Regions from separate parts of the Trinickia sp. genome, predicted to be linked through region 2. Evidence: predicted binding sites of a transcription regulator. Region 2 holds the regulator's gene; the other holds the start of a gene.
The links. Region 2 encodes LexA, which represses DNA repair genes until DNA is damaged. Its sites were predicted from a motif close to ACTGTATNNNNATACAGT; they were not measured.
Positions count from the first base shown of each region.

Region 1: ACO1XS_RS11125 (CppA family protein) is a predicted target of LexA. The motif match lies at 2,552-2,569, and genes of this name have one in related genera.

Region 1 is NZ_JBMRBK010000040.1:177,266-184,943, forward strand. It holds gene ACO1XS_RS11115 (aldehyde dehydrogenase (NADP(+))) at 1-1,126, opposite strand, end outside; gene ACO1XS_RS11120 (hypothetical protein) at 1,534-2,463, shown strand; gene ACO1XS_RS11125 (CppA family protein) at 2,581-2,868, shown strand; gene ACO1XS_RS11130 (Nramp family divalent metal transporter) at 2,908-4,185, opposite strand; gene coxB (cytochrome c oxidase subunit II) at 4,378-5,376, shown strand; gene ctaD (cytochrome c oxidase subunit I) at 5,379-7,328, shown strand; gene ACO1XS_RS11145 (cytochrome c oxidase subunit 3) at 7,325-7,678, shown strand, end outside.
Region 2 is NZ_JBMRBK010000061.1:90,044-97,721, reverse strand. It holds gene ACO1XS_RS16460 (universal stress protein) at 1-41, shown strand, start outside; gene ACO1XS_RS16455 (DUF2939 domain-containing protein) at 64-696, opposite strand; gene ACO1XS_RS16450 (hypothetical protein) at 834-1,178, opposite strand; gene lexA (transcriptional repressor LexA) at 1,202-1,849, opposite strand; gene ACO1XS_RS16440 (sulfate ABC transporter substrate-binding protein) at 2,061-3,098, shown strand; gene cysT (sulfate ABC transporter permease subunit CysT) at 3,125-4,018, shown strand; gene cysW (sulfate ABC transporter permease subunit CysW) at 4,015-4,989, shown strand; partial or broken gene ACO1XS_RS16425 (sulfate/molybdate ABC transporter ATP-binding protein) at 5,000-5,719, shown strand; gene ACO1XS_RS16420 (CysB family HTH-type transcriptional regulator) at 5,783-6,709, shown strand; gene ACO1XS_RS16415 (asparaginase) at 6,803-7,678, shown strand, end outside.

The DNA of each region.
Region 1 (7,678 bases), on a different contig from region 2:
GCGCCGGCAGTGCCGAATTCGGCGCATCGCTGGCCGCGCCGACAGCAACGCGCTTCACGCCTTCGACCCCACTGCGGCGCGTCACGCCGTCGCGATACGCCGAGGCGATTCCGGCCGTCAGCATCGTCTGCGCACCCTTCTTTTCGAGCGCTTTCACGGCCGCGTCGATGAACGCTTGCGTATTCGGCCCTTCGAGTACGACGACGAGACCGGGGTTCGTACAGAACTGACCGACGCCGAGCGTCAGCGATTCGACGAAACCGTTCGCCGTTTCCGCTGCACGCGACGCGAGCACGCCTGGCATTACGAACGTCGGATTGATACTGCTCATTTCGGCGTAGACCGGAATCGGCTCGCGGCGCTGCGCCGCAATCTTCATCAGTGCGATACCGCCGCCGCGCGAACCGGTGAAGCCAACGGCCTTGATGGCGGGGTGCGCGACAAGCGCTTCGCCGACTGCATTACCCGCACCGATCACGAGCGAGAAGACGCCGGCCGGCAAGCCGCACTCCTTGACCGCCTGCGCGATGGCGCGGCCGACGAGTTCGGAAGTGCCCAGATGCGCCGGGTGCGCCTTGACGACGACGGGACAACCGGCGGCGAAAGCCGACGCGGTGTCGCCACCCGCCACCGAGAACGCCAGCGGGAAGTTGCTCGCACCGAAGACGGCCACCGGTCCCACTGGAATCTTCTGCAACCGCAAGTCGGAGCGCGGCAGCGGCTTGCGCTCGGGTTGCGCCGAGTCGAGCGTGGCGCCCAGCCAGCGGCCATCGCGCACGAGCGCGGCGAACAGTTTCAATTGGCCGACAGTGCGACCGCGTTCGCCTTCGAGCCGCGCCTTCGGCAAGGCGGATTCGATATGCGCGCGCTCGATCAGCGCATCGCCCAACGCGATGATCTGCTCGGCGATCGCCTCCAGGAACCGGGCGCGCTGCTCGAGCGGGGCCTGGCGAAACGGGTCGAATGCCTCACGCGCGAGCCGACAGGCACGATCGACGTCGTTCGCATCGCCCGCGCCGAACGCCGGCTCGATTTCCGCGTTGCGCGCGGGGTCGAACGCGCGCAGCGTGCCAGCCGTGCCGCGCACTGCCTCTGCGCCGATCAGCATGTGTCCGGTGATCTCCATCGTCAATCTCTCCTCAACTCAGGGATGCCGGGGCCGACTTGCCCCGGTTAGGGTCGCCACGACGCGCATACGCGACGTCGAAACCCACGATCTTCGCACGTTTCCGATTTTCGTGACGGACGTCGGATTGGCGGAGGCCGAATTGTGAGTCCCGTAAAAGCTCACCCTTGTCAGCACAAGCGACGTGGAAGCAGGCGCTCCCGTAAAAGCTCACCTCCGCCTTGCGCCCCTGTTGCCGGGTCTGCCGCGCTCGATGTCCCGATCGATCCGGAACGTTTCGCTCAGTGGCGCTAGCCCTCGCCGCTCGATGCAAGAAACCTCATGAGGAGGGACTACTCTGCCGTGCAGATCAACGTTAATCCACGGCCGTGCCGGCCGATGACCGGCGCGGGCGGCAGGAGTGAACCATGCCCCTACGGATCGGATCGTCCGCTGCACAGCTCGGCGATCACCCCCCCGCGTCGACGAAAGATGGCAAAGCCCCCGGCGGGCTCCCCGCCGGCGCGGCACGCCCGGGGTTGAGCCGCGGCGACGCCGTGCTGGGGGCGCTCACGCAACGCGCGAGCGCCGGCGGCGAGCGTCCCGCTGACGGCAATGGGTCGCTGCGACGCACGCAATCCATGAGCCGGCTGGCCGATTTTTCGCGCGTCGCGCTCGAACGTCAACGTACGCTGCCGGCGACCGCGAGAGAGCGATCGGACGCAGCGGCAAGCCTGCTTGTCGCGCGAGAACCTTCCCGGCCGGCGGAAAGCGAGCCCGCGTCGGCATCGGGGGCGAATCCGCCGCGGCCGACGCTCAAGCCGGGTGCCGACAAGCCGAAGCCCGCTGCGCAGAACGCGAATCAATCGACGCCGGGCGCTCAAGGGGCTCAGGGGGCTCAGGGGGCTCAGGGGGCTCATGGCGCTCATGCGGCAACCGTGGCGCCCGCACCCGCGTACGGTTACCCGGTTTATTCGCCGCATTGGAGCGTGCCCGGATATCGCACGCACGTGGTGGGCGCGCATCGGCCGATCGGCTTTTCATACGGTCACGGAGAGGACGCGTACGGCCGCGTCCATGCACACGTCGGCTTTCATTATTTCGGCCGTCGACATACGGTGCGCTTCGGGTTGCCGGGTTTGACGAGCGGGTTCTTGAGCGGACTGCGCAGCGGCTTGTTCAACCCCGTCGTTTATCACGCGCCGCCGTCGGGCAGCTACTACGCTGGCTACGGCGCGCATACCGCGCCTTACGCGGGCCATTACGTTCAGCCGCAGGATTATTTTGGGCATGCCGGCTATGCGATCGGGTATCCGCCCTCCTATGCGATCGGTTACCCCGCGGCTCGGCAAGCCTGACCGCTTCGTATCTCTCATACATCAGGAACTCATGTTGACGTCAACGGCCAGCGATTTGCGCGTTTCCCAAAAGTACTGTATATATATACTTGTTCATTTATACAGTATAGGCTCTGTATGGAACGGCTGATCCGAATTGCGAATGACGACGACCGGCAGGCGCTGGCTTGGCTCATGACCCACGCGGGGAACGTGCGCGTGACCGAAGCGGCGCGGCACTTGGCGCACTCGGGTCGTCCCGTGTTTGTCTCGGCACTGTGCCGCTATCTGGGGATTTGCCCGCCTGCACCGCGTCGGCCGGTTCGCGCCGCGCAAGACTGCGTGCTGGCGGAGCAGCATTTGGCGCAGATCCGACGAATTCTGGCCGGCGCGAAGCCAGCGACCGCGGCGGTCCACCACCGCTAGCCGCGACGCAGGTCGAGTTCACGCCGAGCGCGATCTCCGCTACCCGACAATGCGCGCGACGAGCACTCCGTTCATCAGCAACACCGCCGCGGCAAACACGATGGCGAGCGACATTGCGAGCGGCCCCAGTCGATAGCCGCCCATGACCCGTCGCCGGCAGGCAACCGCCAACAACGCAATCATGGGTACGGGCACGGCGATGCTCAGTACGACCTGGCTCAGCACGAGCGCACGCGTGGCATCCACGCCCATTCCGACGACGATGAATCCCGGGAGCATCGTGACGAGCCGGCGCAACCAGAGCGGCACGGTAAAGCCCAGAAAATCCCGCATGATCATCTGCCCCGCCATCGTGCCGACGACCGAACTCGATATGCCCGATGCCATCAAGGCGGTCAGAAACAGCCCACCTGCCATCGAACCGAAGAGCGGCATCAGCGTCCGATAGGCGACGTCGATCTGTGCCATCCGCGGGAATCCTTGGTGAAACGCACCCGCGGCCATGGCCACCATCGTCATGTTGACGAGCCCCGCCACGCCGAGTGCGATGACGACTTCCGCGTTGGAATAGCGCAGCAGCGTGCGCCGTTCGCCATCGGTGAGCGGCGCGACGCGCTCGCCCGTCAGTCCCGAATGAAGAAACAGTGCATGCGGCATCACCGTGGCGCCCACGATGCCCACGGCCACGAAGAGCGCCTCGCGATCGGCGACCGTCGGCACGAACGTTCCGCGCGCAACTGCGCTCCACTCGAGCGGCACGAACAGCAATTGCGCGAGATAGGCGATCACAATGACGCCGACCAGCGCGCCGATCGCCAGCTCGAGCGGACGAAAACCGCGCCCCTGCATCAGCAGCAGCCCCCAGGTCAGCACAGCCGTGACGCCCATGCCGACGATGAGCGGCAGATGCGCAAGCAGCGAAAAACCGATAGCTGCCCCGAGAAACTCCGCTAAGTCGGTGGCCATCGCCGCGATCTCGGCGACGAACCACATCGCCAACGTCACCGGCTTGGGCGCAGCGCGTGCACAAACGCGGGCCAGGCTCTCGCCCGTCACCACCCCGACGCGCGCCGAAATCGACTGGAACAGCATCGCGACGACATTCGCAAACAGCACGACCCACAGCAACGCATATCCGTATCCCGCGCCTGCCTGCAGATTCGTTGCAATATTCCCGGGGTCCATGTAAGCGACCGAAACGACTACGGCCGGCCCGGCGAAGGGCAGTAGCATGCGCGCGCCGCGGCGCCGGCCTTCGAGCACTTCGCGAAGCTGCCCGGCCGTACGAGCGCTCAAGCCTCGCCGACGATCTGACATGGGCACCTCGTTCATCGCGCGGTCTCTTGAGTGTTCATGCGTCCGATCGAATTTCTGCGGGAACAGAACGTGCTCTTCGGCTGACGTCCCACCCATCGTCGCCGCCGCATGAAACCACCCCGCACTTCGCATGCCAACCGCTGCGGTCCTACACCGCACGTCGGACGGTCTGTCATGTTCGGAAGGTCTGTCATGTTCGCCGCCGGTTGGATCACCGTCCTCGCACAAGCCACTCCACAGCACGATGCGCTCGCGCCTGCAGGAGTGCAAGCGGCCCATATCGCACGCCTTTGGCACTTCACGCTCATCGTGACAGGCGCGGTCTTCGCCGCAGTGCTTCTGGCCGTACTCGTGGGGCTGGCGCGCCGCCGCGCCGATACGCCGGCCGCACCCGATCTGTCGGCCAATACCCGCCCGGAGCGCGGCCCGCGACGGGCCGTCATCGCGGCAACCACCGTTTCCGTCGTGCTGCTCGTCGGGCTGACAGTGGCCGACGCACTGACGGATCGGGCGCTTTCGAAACTGCCGGCCGCCCACGCGCTGCACATCCAGGTTACCGGGTGGCAGTGGTGGTGGCAGGCAAACTACGCACCCGAAGACGGCGCCCCCGGTTTCGCCGTCGCCAACGAACTGCACGTACCCGTAGGCCGGCCCGTGATCGTGTCGCTGGCGGCCGGCGATGTCATTCATAGTTTCTGGGTGCCGAATCTCCATGGCAAGAAGGACTTGTTGCCGGGCATCGGTTCGACGATCGAATTCCGCGCGGACCGGCCCGGCGCTTACCGCGGCCAATGCGCGGAGTTCTGCGGCACCGAACATGCGCTGATGGCCATGACTGTCATGGCCGACCCGCCCGAGCGCTATGCCGCCTGGGCAGCCGCGCAACGCCTGCCGGCCGCGCCGCCGGACAACGCACTGGCCGCGCGCGGCCGGGCGCTCTTCGAGGCGTCGGCATGCGCGAATTGCCATACCGTACGTGGCACGCATGCGCTCGGCATGCTCGCGCCCGACCTCACGCATCTGATGAGCCGCCGCACGCTGGCCGCGGGCGCGCTGGAAAACAATCCGGCCAACCTCGCCGCATGGATCCGTAATCCGCAGGCAGCCAAGCCCGGCGCGACCATGCCTGCGAGCGCGTTGCCGGCCGCCGACATTCAGGCGCTCGTCGCCTGGCTCACCACGCTCAAATGACGATGGCGCACACCGGCCCCGAGTTCTCGAGCCGCGACGAACATCGAGTCGACGGCCCGACCGCCACCGATACCACGCGGCGCCTGCTCGCCCGCACATGGGACGACCCGCCGGGCATCGTCGGGATGCTCGCCGCGGTCAACCACAAGACCATCGCGCGCCGCTTCGTCGTGACCACGTTCGCATTTTTTGCGCTGGCAGGCATGCTCGCGCTCACGATGCGCCTGCAGTTGGCACGGCCGGGCCTGCACCTCGTCGGCCCCGACCTGTACGACACGCTGTTCACGATTCACGGCACGACGATGATGTTTCTCTTCGGCGTCCCGGTCATGCAGGCCGTGGCGATTTATCTGATCCCATTGATGGTCGGCGCGCGCAGCATCGCCTTTCCGCGCATGAACGCCTATGCCTACTGGGTGTTCCTGTTCGGCGGACTCACGCTGTACGTCGCCTTCGTGCTCGGCGCCGGCCCGCGCGCGGGTTGGTTCAGCTATGTTCCGCTTGCGGGCCCCGACTACGCCACCGGCAAGGGCACCGACATCTGGGCGCAGATGATCACGTTCACCGAGCTTGCCTCGCTGCTCGAAGCCATCGTGCTGATCACGACGATCCTCAAGATGCGGGCACCGGGCATGTCGCTCAACCGAATACCGCTTTTCGCATGGGCCACGCTCGTCACGCAGTTCATGGTCATCTTCGCCATGCCGGCCGTGATGCTCGCCAGTACCGCACTGATTCTCGACCGGCTCGTCGGGACGCAGTTCTTCAATCCGTCGCTCGGCGGCGACGTCCTGCTCTGGCAACACCTCTTCTGGTTCTTCGGCCACCCGGAGGTCTATCTGATCTTCATCCCGGCACTCGGTTTCATCTCGTCGATCCTGCCAACCTTTGCGCGGCGACCGATATTCGGCTACACCGCGATCGTCCTCGCGCTGATCGCGACCGCTTTCCTGGCCTTCGGGCTATGGGTTCACCACATGTTCGCCACCAGCGTTCCGCAGCTCGGCAAAAGTTTTTTCACCGCCGCGAGCGTGATGATCGCCCTTCCCTCCGGCCTGCAAATCTATTGCTGGATCGCCACGCTCCTCACAGGCCGCCTGAACCTCAAAACGCCGCTGCTGTTCGTCCTCGCATTCTTCTTCATCCTCGTGCTGGGCGGGATGACCGGCGTCATGCTCGGCTCGGTATCGCTCGATCTGCAGTTGCACGACACTTATTTCGTCGTCGCGCATCTGCACTACGTGCTGATCGGCGGAGCCGTCTTCCCGCTCTTCGCCGCCGTTCACTACTGGTTTCCGAAGGTCACGGGACGCATGCTCGACGAGCGGCTCGGACGCTGGCAGTTCTGGCTCTTCTTCATCGGCTTCAACGTCGCGTTTTTCCCGATGCACTGGCTGGGACTCCACGGCATGCCACGGCGCGTCTGGACCTATCCGGCCGGTATGGGCTGGTCCGCGATGAACCTGATCTCGACCGTCGGCGCGTGGACCATCGCGGCAAGCGTGCTGCTGTTCGTCTTCAACGTCTGGCGCAGCCTGCGGCATGGGCCGAGCGCGGGCCCGAATCCCTGGGGCGCCGGCACGCTCGAATGGGCCGCGCCGAGCCCGCCGCCGCCGCACAACTTCGATGCGCTGCCGGTCGTGCACGGCCGCGATCCGCTCTGGGATCCGCCAACGCATCCCGCCCATGTCAGCGGACTTGCGGCCGATGCCCGCGAGGTACTGCTCACGACGGTGCTCGACGCGCGCCCGGACCTGCGCTCGCTGTTCCCGACGCCATCGATCTGGCCGTTCGTCAGTGCCGTTGCCACGACCGTGCTCTTCATCGGTTCGATCTTCACGCCGTGGGCTGTCGTGTGGGGTTCCGTGCCGGTCGTCATCGCACTGACCGCATGGTTCTGGCCGACGCGACGTCATCACGCGCAAGCCATGGCGCCGGAGCGCAAGCCATGAGCAGCGGCGATGCTTCCTCGCGCAACGGACGCGCTTCGGTCGATGTCCGCGATCTGCCGAGCTTCGGCTTCGGACATCGCAGCGCGATGTGGTGGGCGACGGCCGGACTGATGCTGATCGAGGGGACGGTCTTCGCGATCGCCGTCGCGATGTACTTCTACCTGCGCGATATCAACGCGGCGTGGCCGCTCGATGCCCCGCCGCCCGAGATGCGCTGGGGTACGGCAAACCTCGCGATTCTGCTCATGAGCCTCGTGCCGAACGAATTGGCGAAGCGGGCCGCGCAGCGCCTCGATCTACCGCGCTGCAGACTCTGGCTGACGATATGCCTCGCGTTTTCCCTCGCCTTT
Region 2 (7,678 bases):
CTGCAGCGCCCGCCAAGGCTGGCGCGGGAACGGAAACCTGAGCGCCGACAGGCAGCGCGCACGCTACTGGTTCAGGTTGACCGCGAAGAGCTTCCACGAGAACCAGCCGTCGCGCCGCAGCAGCACGCTGTAGGGCCGGCTTTGCGCATCGCGCCGATAGGTGACGACGAATTGATCGATGCCGTCATATCCCGCGCTCGCTCGCGGCGGTTGAGTAGGCGCAGGCGCAGGCGCGGGCGCGTTGGATTGCCCCTGGCCCGACGCGGCAGAGTCCTCGTCGGGTTGTGCGCCCGGCTGCGGCGGCGTTTCGCCCGGTTCGCCGCGGGGCGGCAAGCCGTTCAATAGCGCCGCGACGCCGTCCGGCGTGGCATAAGCGTCAACGAGCGGGCCAATCAGCGCCATACCGACCAGCGCACCGAGCGCCGCGAACGGATGCTCCCGTTTTTGCTCATCGATGCGGCGAGCCAGCATCTCGGTCACCTGCTGCTTCAGGCTCGTGCGCAGCGCCGGATAGTCGACGTAGCGATTGACGATTTCGGCATTCCGAGCGTCCGCCGCGCGCTTGAGCCGATCCAGCACAAGATACGGCGAGGCGTACGCCAAGGCGGCCACCCCGAGGACGATAACGGCAATGAGGACGGCGACAGCGGTGACGAGCCGATGGCGGCGGCCGGGACTCCTTTGATCGTTCATCATTCGATAGTCAGCTCATTCGGATGGAATTCATGATGGACTGCTTCCGACGCGAAACGATCCCGGCCGTCATCACCAGCGGTAACAACCTGTTTCAGCGGGCGATGGGACCCATGCGCCCCGGCGTTGCCCCCTCGGATTCAACCCAAACTGGCTGAGCGCAGCCCGGCGCGCTCCTCGTCGATGCACCGATCGATCATGCGGCACACAGCGTCGATCGTGCCGACAAGGATTACGCGCGACGCGCCGTGATAAACCCGGACAGGAGCGCGGCGCGCGGGCTCCGCGTGCAGGCCGCTGTTGAGTGACACACGGGCAAACGCGGGCTGTGTCGACGGCTGGAGGCCTGAAGACGACGCAAACGTCGATTCGCGCCCGGCGGTGCGCAACGGAGTTGCTTCGAGCGGCGGGCAGGGAATGAGGCCGCGCAAACGACGCAGGCGGCCGAAGGCGCGAAACGGAATAAGGCGGGCAAGGCGGTCCATGGCGTCTCCGTGATGTTCGTAATTCAGAATTCGGTGGGACGAATCAAGCCGACGGCAATCCCCTCGAGCGCGAACTCCGCGCTGCCGGCGTGCACGAAGATGTTCTCGTAATCGGGGTTTTCGGCGATCAGTTCGAGACCGTCGGGGCGGCGCTTCAAGCGCTTGACCGTGACGTCGTCCCCAAGACGCGCCACGATGATTTGACCGTCATTCGCTTCGGTGCGCTTTTGCACCGCCAGCAGGTCGCCATCGAGAATGCCGGCGTCGCGCATCGACAGGCCCCGCACCTTGAGCAGGTAATCCGGTTTGCTCGAAAAGAGCGCCGGGTCACAGACGTAATGCTGCGAGATATGCTCCTGCGCCAGGATGGGGCTGCCCGCTGCGACTCGTCCGACCAGCGGCAGCGACAACTGCATGAGCGCCGCATGGGGCAGCGAAAGCTGACGCGGCGCATCGTCCAGACCGAGCAGCCGGATGCCGCGCGATGCACCCGCGGCCAGTTCGATGACACCCTTTCGCGCCAGCGCGCGCAAGTGCTCTTCAGCTGAGTTTGCCGAGCTGAAACCCAGCGCCGCGGCGATTTCGGCGCGGGTGGGCGGAAAACCACTGTGCTCGATCGATTGCCGGATCAGATCGAATACCTGCTGCTGCCGTGCGGTGAGTTTGGTCATAGGGTCACTGTATGTATGAACAGGTTGCTGTATTTTTATACAGTATCGTGCGGATTTCAAGCAAAACGTTGCGACCCCGCGGCGAAGGCTCCAGTGCCGCCTTTAGCATTTTTTCGTATAAAAAAATGAAAATCCATTCGTTCCGCTCATAAGGGCGACCGTCTAGACTGGCCCGACTTCATACAAACGCCGGCAGGCAGAGGGGAAACGCATGAGCACACGGGGAACGGCGCGTTCCGGCGCGCGCAGACGCTGGTTGGCGGGGATGGCCGCCGGCACGGCGGCGCTGATTCTTGGATCGCCGAGCGCATTCGCGCAAACGACGCTGCTCAATGTTTCCTACGACCCGACGCGCGAGCTCTATCAAGACGTCGACAAGGCTTTCGCCGCGCAATGGAAAGCCCAGACGGGCGAGACGCTTTCGATCCGTCAGTCGCACGGCGGCTCCGGTGCGCAGGCGCGCTCGGTGCTCGACGGCCTGCAGGCCGACGTCGTGACACTCGCGCTGGCCTACGACATCCAGGCGCTGGCCGACCGGGGCCTCGTGGCACAAGACTGGCAAAAGCGGTTGCCGGACAACGCCTCACCCTATACGTCGACGATCGTGTTCCTCGTGCGCAGCGGCAACCCCAAGCACATCAAGGATTGGGACGATCTGGTGAAACCGGGGGTTTCGATCGTGACGCCGAACCCCAAGACTTCGGGCGGGGCGCGCTGGAATTACCTGGCGGCCTGGGCCTATGCGCTCAACCGGCCGGGCGGCGACGCCGCCAAGGCCCGCGCGTTCGTCACTGCGCTCTATCGCAATGCGGGCGTGCTCGATTCCGGAGCGCGCGGCGCGACGACGAGCTTCGTGCAACGCGGTCTCGGCGATGTGCTGATCGCGTGGGAGAACGAGGCGTTTCTCGCACGCAAGGAATTCGGCGCGGACAAGTTCGAGATCGTGGTGCCGTCGGCCAGCATCCTGGCGGAGCCCCCGGTGGCGGTCGTGGACCGCGTCGTCGAGCGGCGCGGCACGCGCAAGCTCGCCGAAGCGTATCTGCGCTTTCTCTATACCGACGAAGGACAGCGGATCGCGGCGCGCAACTACTATCGGCCGCGCGCCACCAATTTGCCGGCCGATCTGACCGCGCAGTTCCCGAAACTCAAGCTCTACACGGTCGATGCCACATTCGGCGGCTGGACCAACGCGCAAAAGACGCACTTTGCCGACGGTGGAGTGTTCGATTCGATTTATCAGCCGCATTGAGCGGTGCCCGCCTATCGGTCGAAAGCATGACGAAATTCGCTTTTCGCAAACCCGGCGCCTTGCCCGGCTTCGGTCTGACACTCGGTCTCACGCTGACCTACCTGGGTCTCGTCGTGCTCATACCGCTCGCCATGGCCTTTTTGAAGGCGGCGACGCTCGGACCCGCGCCGTTCTTCGCGGCTGTCGCTTCGCCACGCGTCGTTGCCTCGTACCGTTTGACGATCGGCGCCGCGGCGGTTGGGGCACTCATCAACGGCGCGTTCGGCCTGCTCGTCGCGTGGGTGCTCGTGCGCTATCGGTTTCCCGGCAAACGGTTCGTCGATGCCATCGTCGATCTGCCGTTCGCGCTGCCGACCGCGGTGGCCGGTATCGCACTCGCGACGGTCTACTCCGAGCACGGATGGATCGGCCGGTGGCTCGCGCCGCTCGGCCTCAAAGTGGCATTTACGCCGCTTGGCGTGCTGGTCGCGTTGACCTTCATCGGCCTGCCGTTCGTCGTGCGAACAGTGGAGCCGGTCCTTGCCGATTTCGAGCGCGCGCAGGAAGAAGCCGCCGCCTGCCTTGGCGCCTCGCGCGCCCAGACGTTCGTGCGCGTCGTGCTGCCCGCGCTCGTGCCCGCCTGGTCCACGGGGGTCGCGCTCGCGTTCGCGCGCGCACTCGGCGAATACGGTTCGGTCATCTTCATCGCCGGCAACATTCCGATGAAGTCCGAAGTCACCTCGCTCATCATCATCACCAAACTGGAACAGTACGACTATGCCGGTGCAACTGCGCTCGCCACCGCGATGCTCGTCGCTTCGTTCCTGATGCTTTTCGCGATCAACGCGCTGCAATGGCATTGGCAGCGGCGCACGAGTCCGCGTGGGCGCCGCCGGTCGGGTCCGACGAGCGGTACGACGATCTCGGGAGCGCTCACATGAACCAACTTGCTGCGACCGCCCGTTCGGCTCGCGCGCCGGCAGCGGATGGCGTGCGGGCGCGAGCCGATACGCATGAAAATCGGGAGCGTGCTCAGACCGCCGGCGTCCGCCGACCGGCCGCATCGGCGCGCCGGTTCGCGCCTGCGGCCCAGTGGGTGCCGCGCTGGACGCTCATCGGCATCGCGCTCGTTTTTCTCTCGCTGTTTCTCGTCGTGCCGTTGGCCGCCGTCTTCACCGAGGCGTTCAGCAAAGGTGTGCGCTTTTATTTCGAGTCGCTCGTCGAGCCCGATGCACGCGCGGCGATCGCGCTGACGCTCGGTGTCGCCGCGATTGCCGTGCCGCTCAATCTCGTGTTCGGGCTCGCCGCTTCGTGGGCGATCGCGAAGTTCGAGTTTCGAGGCCGCGCACTGCTCACGACGCTGATCGATCTGCCGTTCTCGGTGTCCCCCGTGATTTCGGGCGTCATATACGTGCTGCTGTTCGGCGCCCAAGGCTGGCTCGGTCCGTGGCTCGAGCGGCACGACCTTCAGATCGTGTTCGCGGTGCCGGGCATCGTGCTCGCGACGCTATTCGTGACGTTTCCGTTCGTCGCGCGCGAGCTGATTCCGCTCATGCAGGCGCAGGGTAAGGAGCAGGAGGAAGCGGCGCGGGTGCTCGGCGCGTCGGGCTGGCAAATCTGGCGCCGGGTCACGCTGCCGAACGTGAAGTGGGGCTTGCTCTACGGCGTGATCCTCTGCAACGCACGGGCAATGGGCGAGTTCGGTGCGGTATCGGTGGTCTCGGGCCATATCCGCGGTCTGACCGACACCATGCCGCTGCACGTCGAGATTCTCTACAACGACTACAACTTCGCGGCCGCCTTCGCAGTTGCGTCGCTGCTCGCGTTGATCGCGCTCGCGACGCTGGTGGCGAAGCTCGTCGCGGAGCGCCGGATGGCCGCCGCCGGCGTGGGCCGCACGCATCATCGATGAAAGGATCGTCATGAGCATCACCGTTCGCAATCTGGAAAAACATTTCGGCGACTTCAAGGCGCTCGACGACGTATCGCTCGAGTTCGGCCGCGGCGAGCTGGCGGCCTTGATCGGACCGTCGGGCTGCGGCAAGACGACTCTTTTGCGCGTGGTGGCCGGGCTCGAGTCGGCCGATGCCGGCGAAATCGTATTGAACGGCCGCGACGTCACCATCCTCGACCCGCGCGATCGGCGTGTCGGGTTCGTGTTCCAGCATTACGCGCTCTTTCGTCATATGACGGTCTTCGAGAACGTTGCGTTCGGACTGCGCGTCAAGCCGCGTCGCGAGCGACCCGCGGCCGCGGCGATCGACGCCAAAGTGCGGGAGCTGCTCGAACGCGTGCAGCTCGCGCAGCTCGGCCAGCGCTATCCCGCCGAACTCTCGGGCGGGCAGCGGCAGCGCGTGGCACTGGCGCGCGCGTTGGCCGTCGACCCGTCCGTGCTGTTGCTAGACGAGCCGTTCGGCGCGCTCGACGCCAAGGTGCGTAAAGAGCTGCGCAATTGGCTGCGACGGCTGCACGACGAGCTTGCGATCACGACGCTCTTCGTCACACATGATCAGGAGGAAGCGCGCGATGTGGCGGATCGTATCGTCGTGCTCAATCATGGGCGCGTCGAGCAGCAGGGCACCCCGGAGGAAGTCTATGAGCGTCCGGGCACACCGTTCGTCAGCGAGTTTCTCGATGTCGCCGCATACTGAGTGCATCGCGCCTTACCGAATCGACCGCCGTACTCCCGAACCAGCGAGACTTGCATGAACTTCCAACAACTGCGATACGTACGCGAAGCGGTGCGCCGCAATCTGAACCTCACCGAGGTCGCGAATGTGCTGTTCGCCTCGCAATCGGGCGTCTCCAAGCAGATCAAGGATCTCGAGGACGAGCTCGGCGTCGACATCTTCGTGCGGCGCGGCAAACGCCTCACCGGCCTGACGGAGCCGGGCAAGGCGGTGCATCGCCTGATCGAGCGAATGCTGCTCGATGCCGAGAACCTGCGCCGCGTCGCGCGCCAGTACGCGGACGAGGACACGGGCCATCTCGTCGTGGCCACGACGCATACGCAGGCGCGCTATGCGCTGCCGCCCGTCATTCGCCAGTTCAAAGAGGCGTTTCCGAAGGTCCATCTCGCCTTGCGCCAGGGTAGTCCACGTCAGATCGGGCAGATGCTCGTCGACGGCGAGGCCGATATCGCGATTGCGACGGAAGGCCTCGACAGCTATGCCGACATCCTCACGTTCCCGTGCTACACGTGGCATCACGTGATCGTGGTGCCGAAAGACCATCCGCTGGCCACGCGGACCAACGTGACGCTCGAGGAGGTCGCCGATTTCCCGATCATTACGTATGAGCGCGATATCACCGGCCGCTCGCATATCGATGAAGCATTCGAGAAAACGGGCCAATTGCCCGACGTCGTGCTGACGGCCATCGACGCGGACGTGATCAAGACCTACGTCGAGCTTGGCATGGGCGTCGGCATCGTGGCGGCGATGGCGTACGACTCCAAGCGCGACACCGGCCTCGTTGCACTCGATTCGCAGCATCTGTTCGCGGCGAGCACGACGCGCGTCGGGGTCCGCAAGGGCGCCATTTTGCGGGCCTATGCGTATCGGCTCATCGAAATGTTCGCCCCTGAGCTCGCCGGCACGGACATCACCGGCAAGCTGCGTGAAGCGGCCTGAGCCGCAAGTCGCGGCGCCCCGTGCCCACCGATTGCGAAGCACCCGCCCGCCGCAGCGGCAACAGGCTCGGCGAGCGGCTTTCGCGCGTATAGAATGGCGGCCATGAACACGACCGCTACCTCCGCATCCTCCTTGCCGTTGCCCCGTGTCGCCGTGCTGGCGACGGGCGGCACGATTGCCGGCTCCGCGCCCGACGCGGCGCAAACGGCCGGCTATCAGGCCGGCGTCGTCGGCGTCGACAAGCTGCTGGCCGCCGTGCCCGCGCTCGCCGGCGTCGCAGCCGTCCAGGCCGAACAGGTCGCCAGCATCGACAGCAAGGATCTCGATTTTCCGCTCTGGAATACGCTGCTCGAGCGCATTCACACGCTCGCCGCACGCGAAGACATCGACGGTATCGTCATCACGCACGGCACGGATACGCTCGAAGAAACCGCCTATCTGCTGCATCTGACGGTCAAAACGGCCAAGCCGGTCGTGCTTACGGCCGCAATGCGGCCGTCCTCGTCGCTTTCCGCCGATGGGCCGCTGAACCTGCTGGGTGCGGTGACGGTGGCGGCCGCGCGTGCCGCCCATGGCCAAGGGGTGCTCGTCGCATTCAACAACCGGATTCACAGCGCGCGCGATATCGTCAAGACGAGCACTTACGCCGTCGATGCGTTCCAATCGCATGAAGTCGGCGTGCTCGGGTGGGTACAGGATGGGCGCGTCGAGTTTCAGCGCACCGTCGTGCGGCCGCATACGGCGGCGACACCGTTCGACGCAGCGAACGGGTGGCCCGCCGTCGAGATCGTCGCGAGCTACGCCGGGGCGTCGCGTACGGCCGTCGATGCGTTGGTTGCTGCCGGGGTGCGCGGCATCGTCGTGGCCGGGACCGGCAACGGTTCGATCCACGCCACGTTGCAAGCGGCGCTCGCGCAAGCCGCGGAGCAGGGCGTCGCGGTCGTGCGCGCGTCGCGGGTCGGCTCCGGC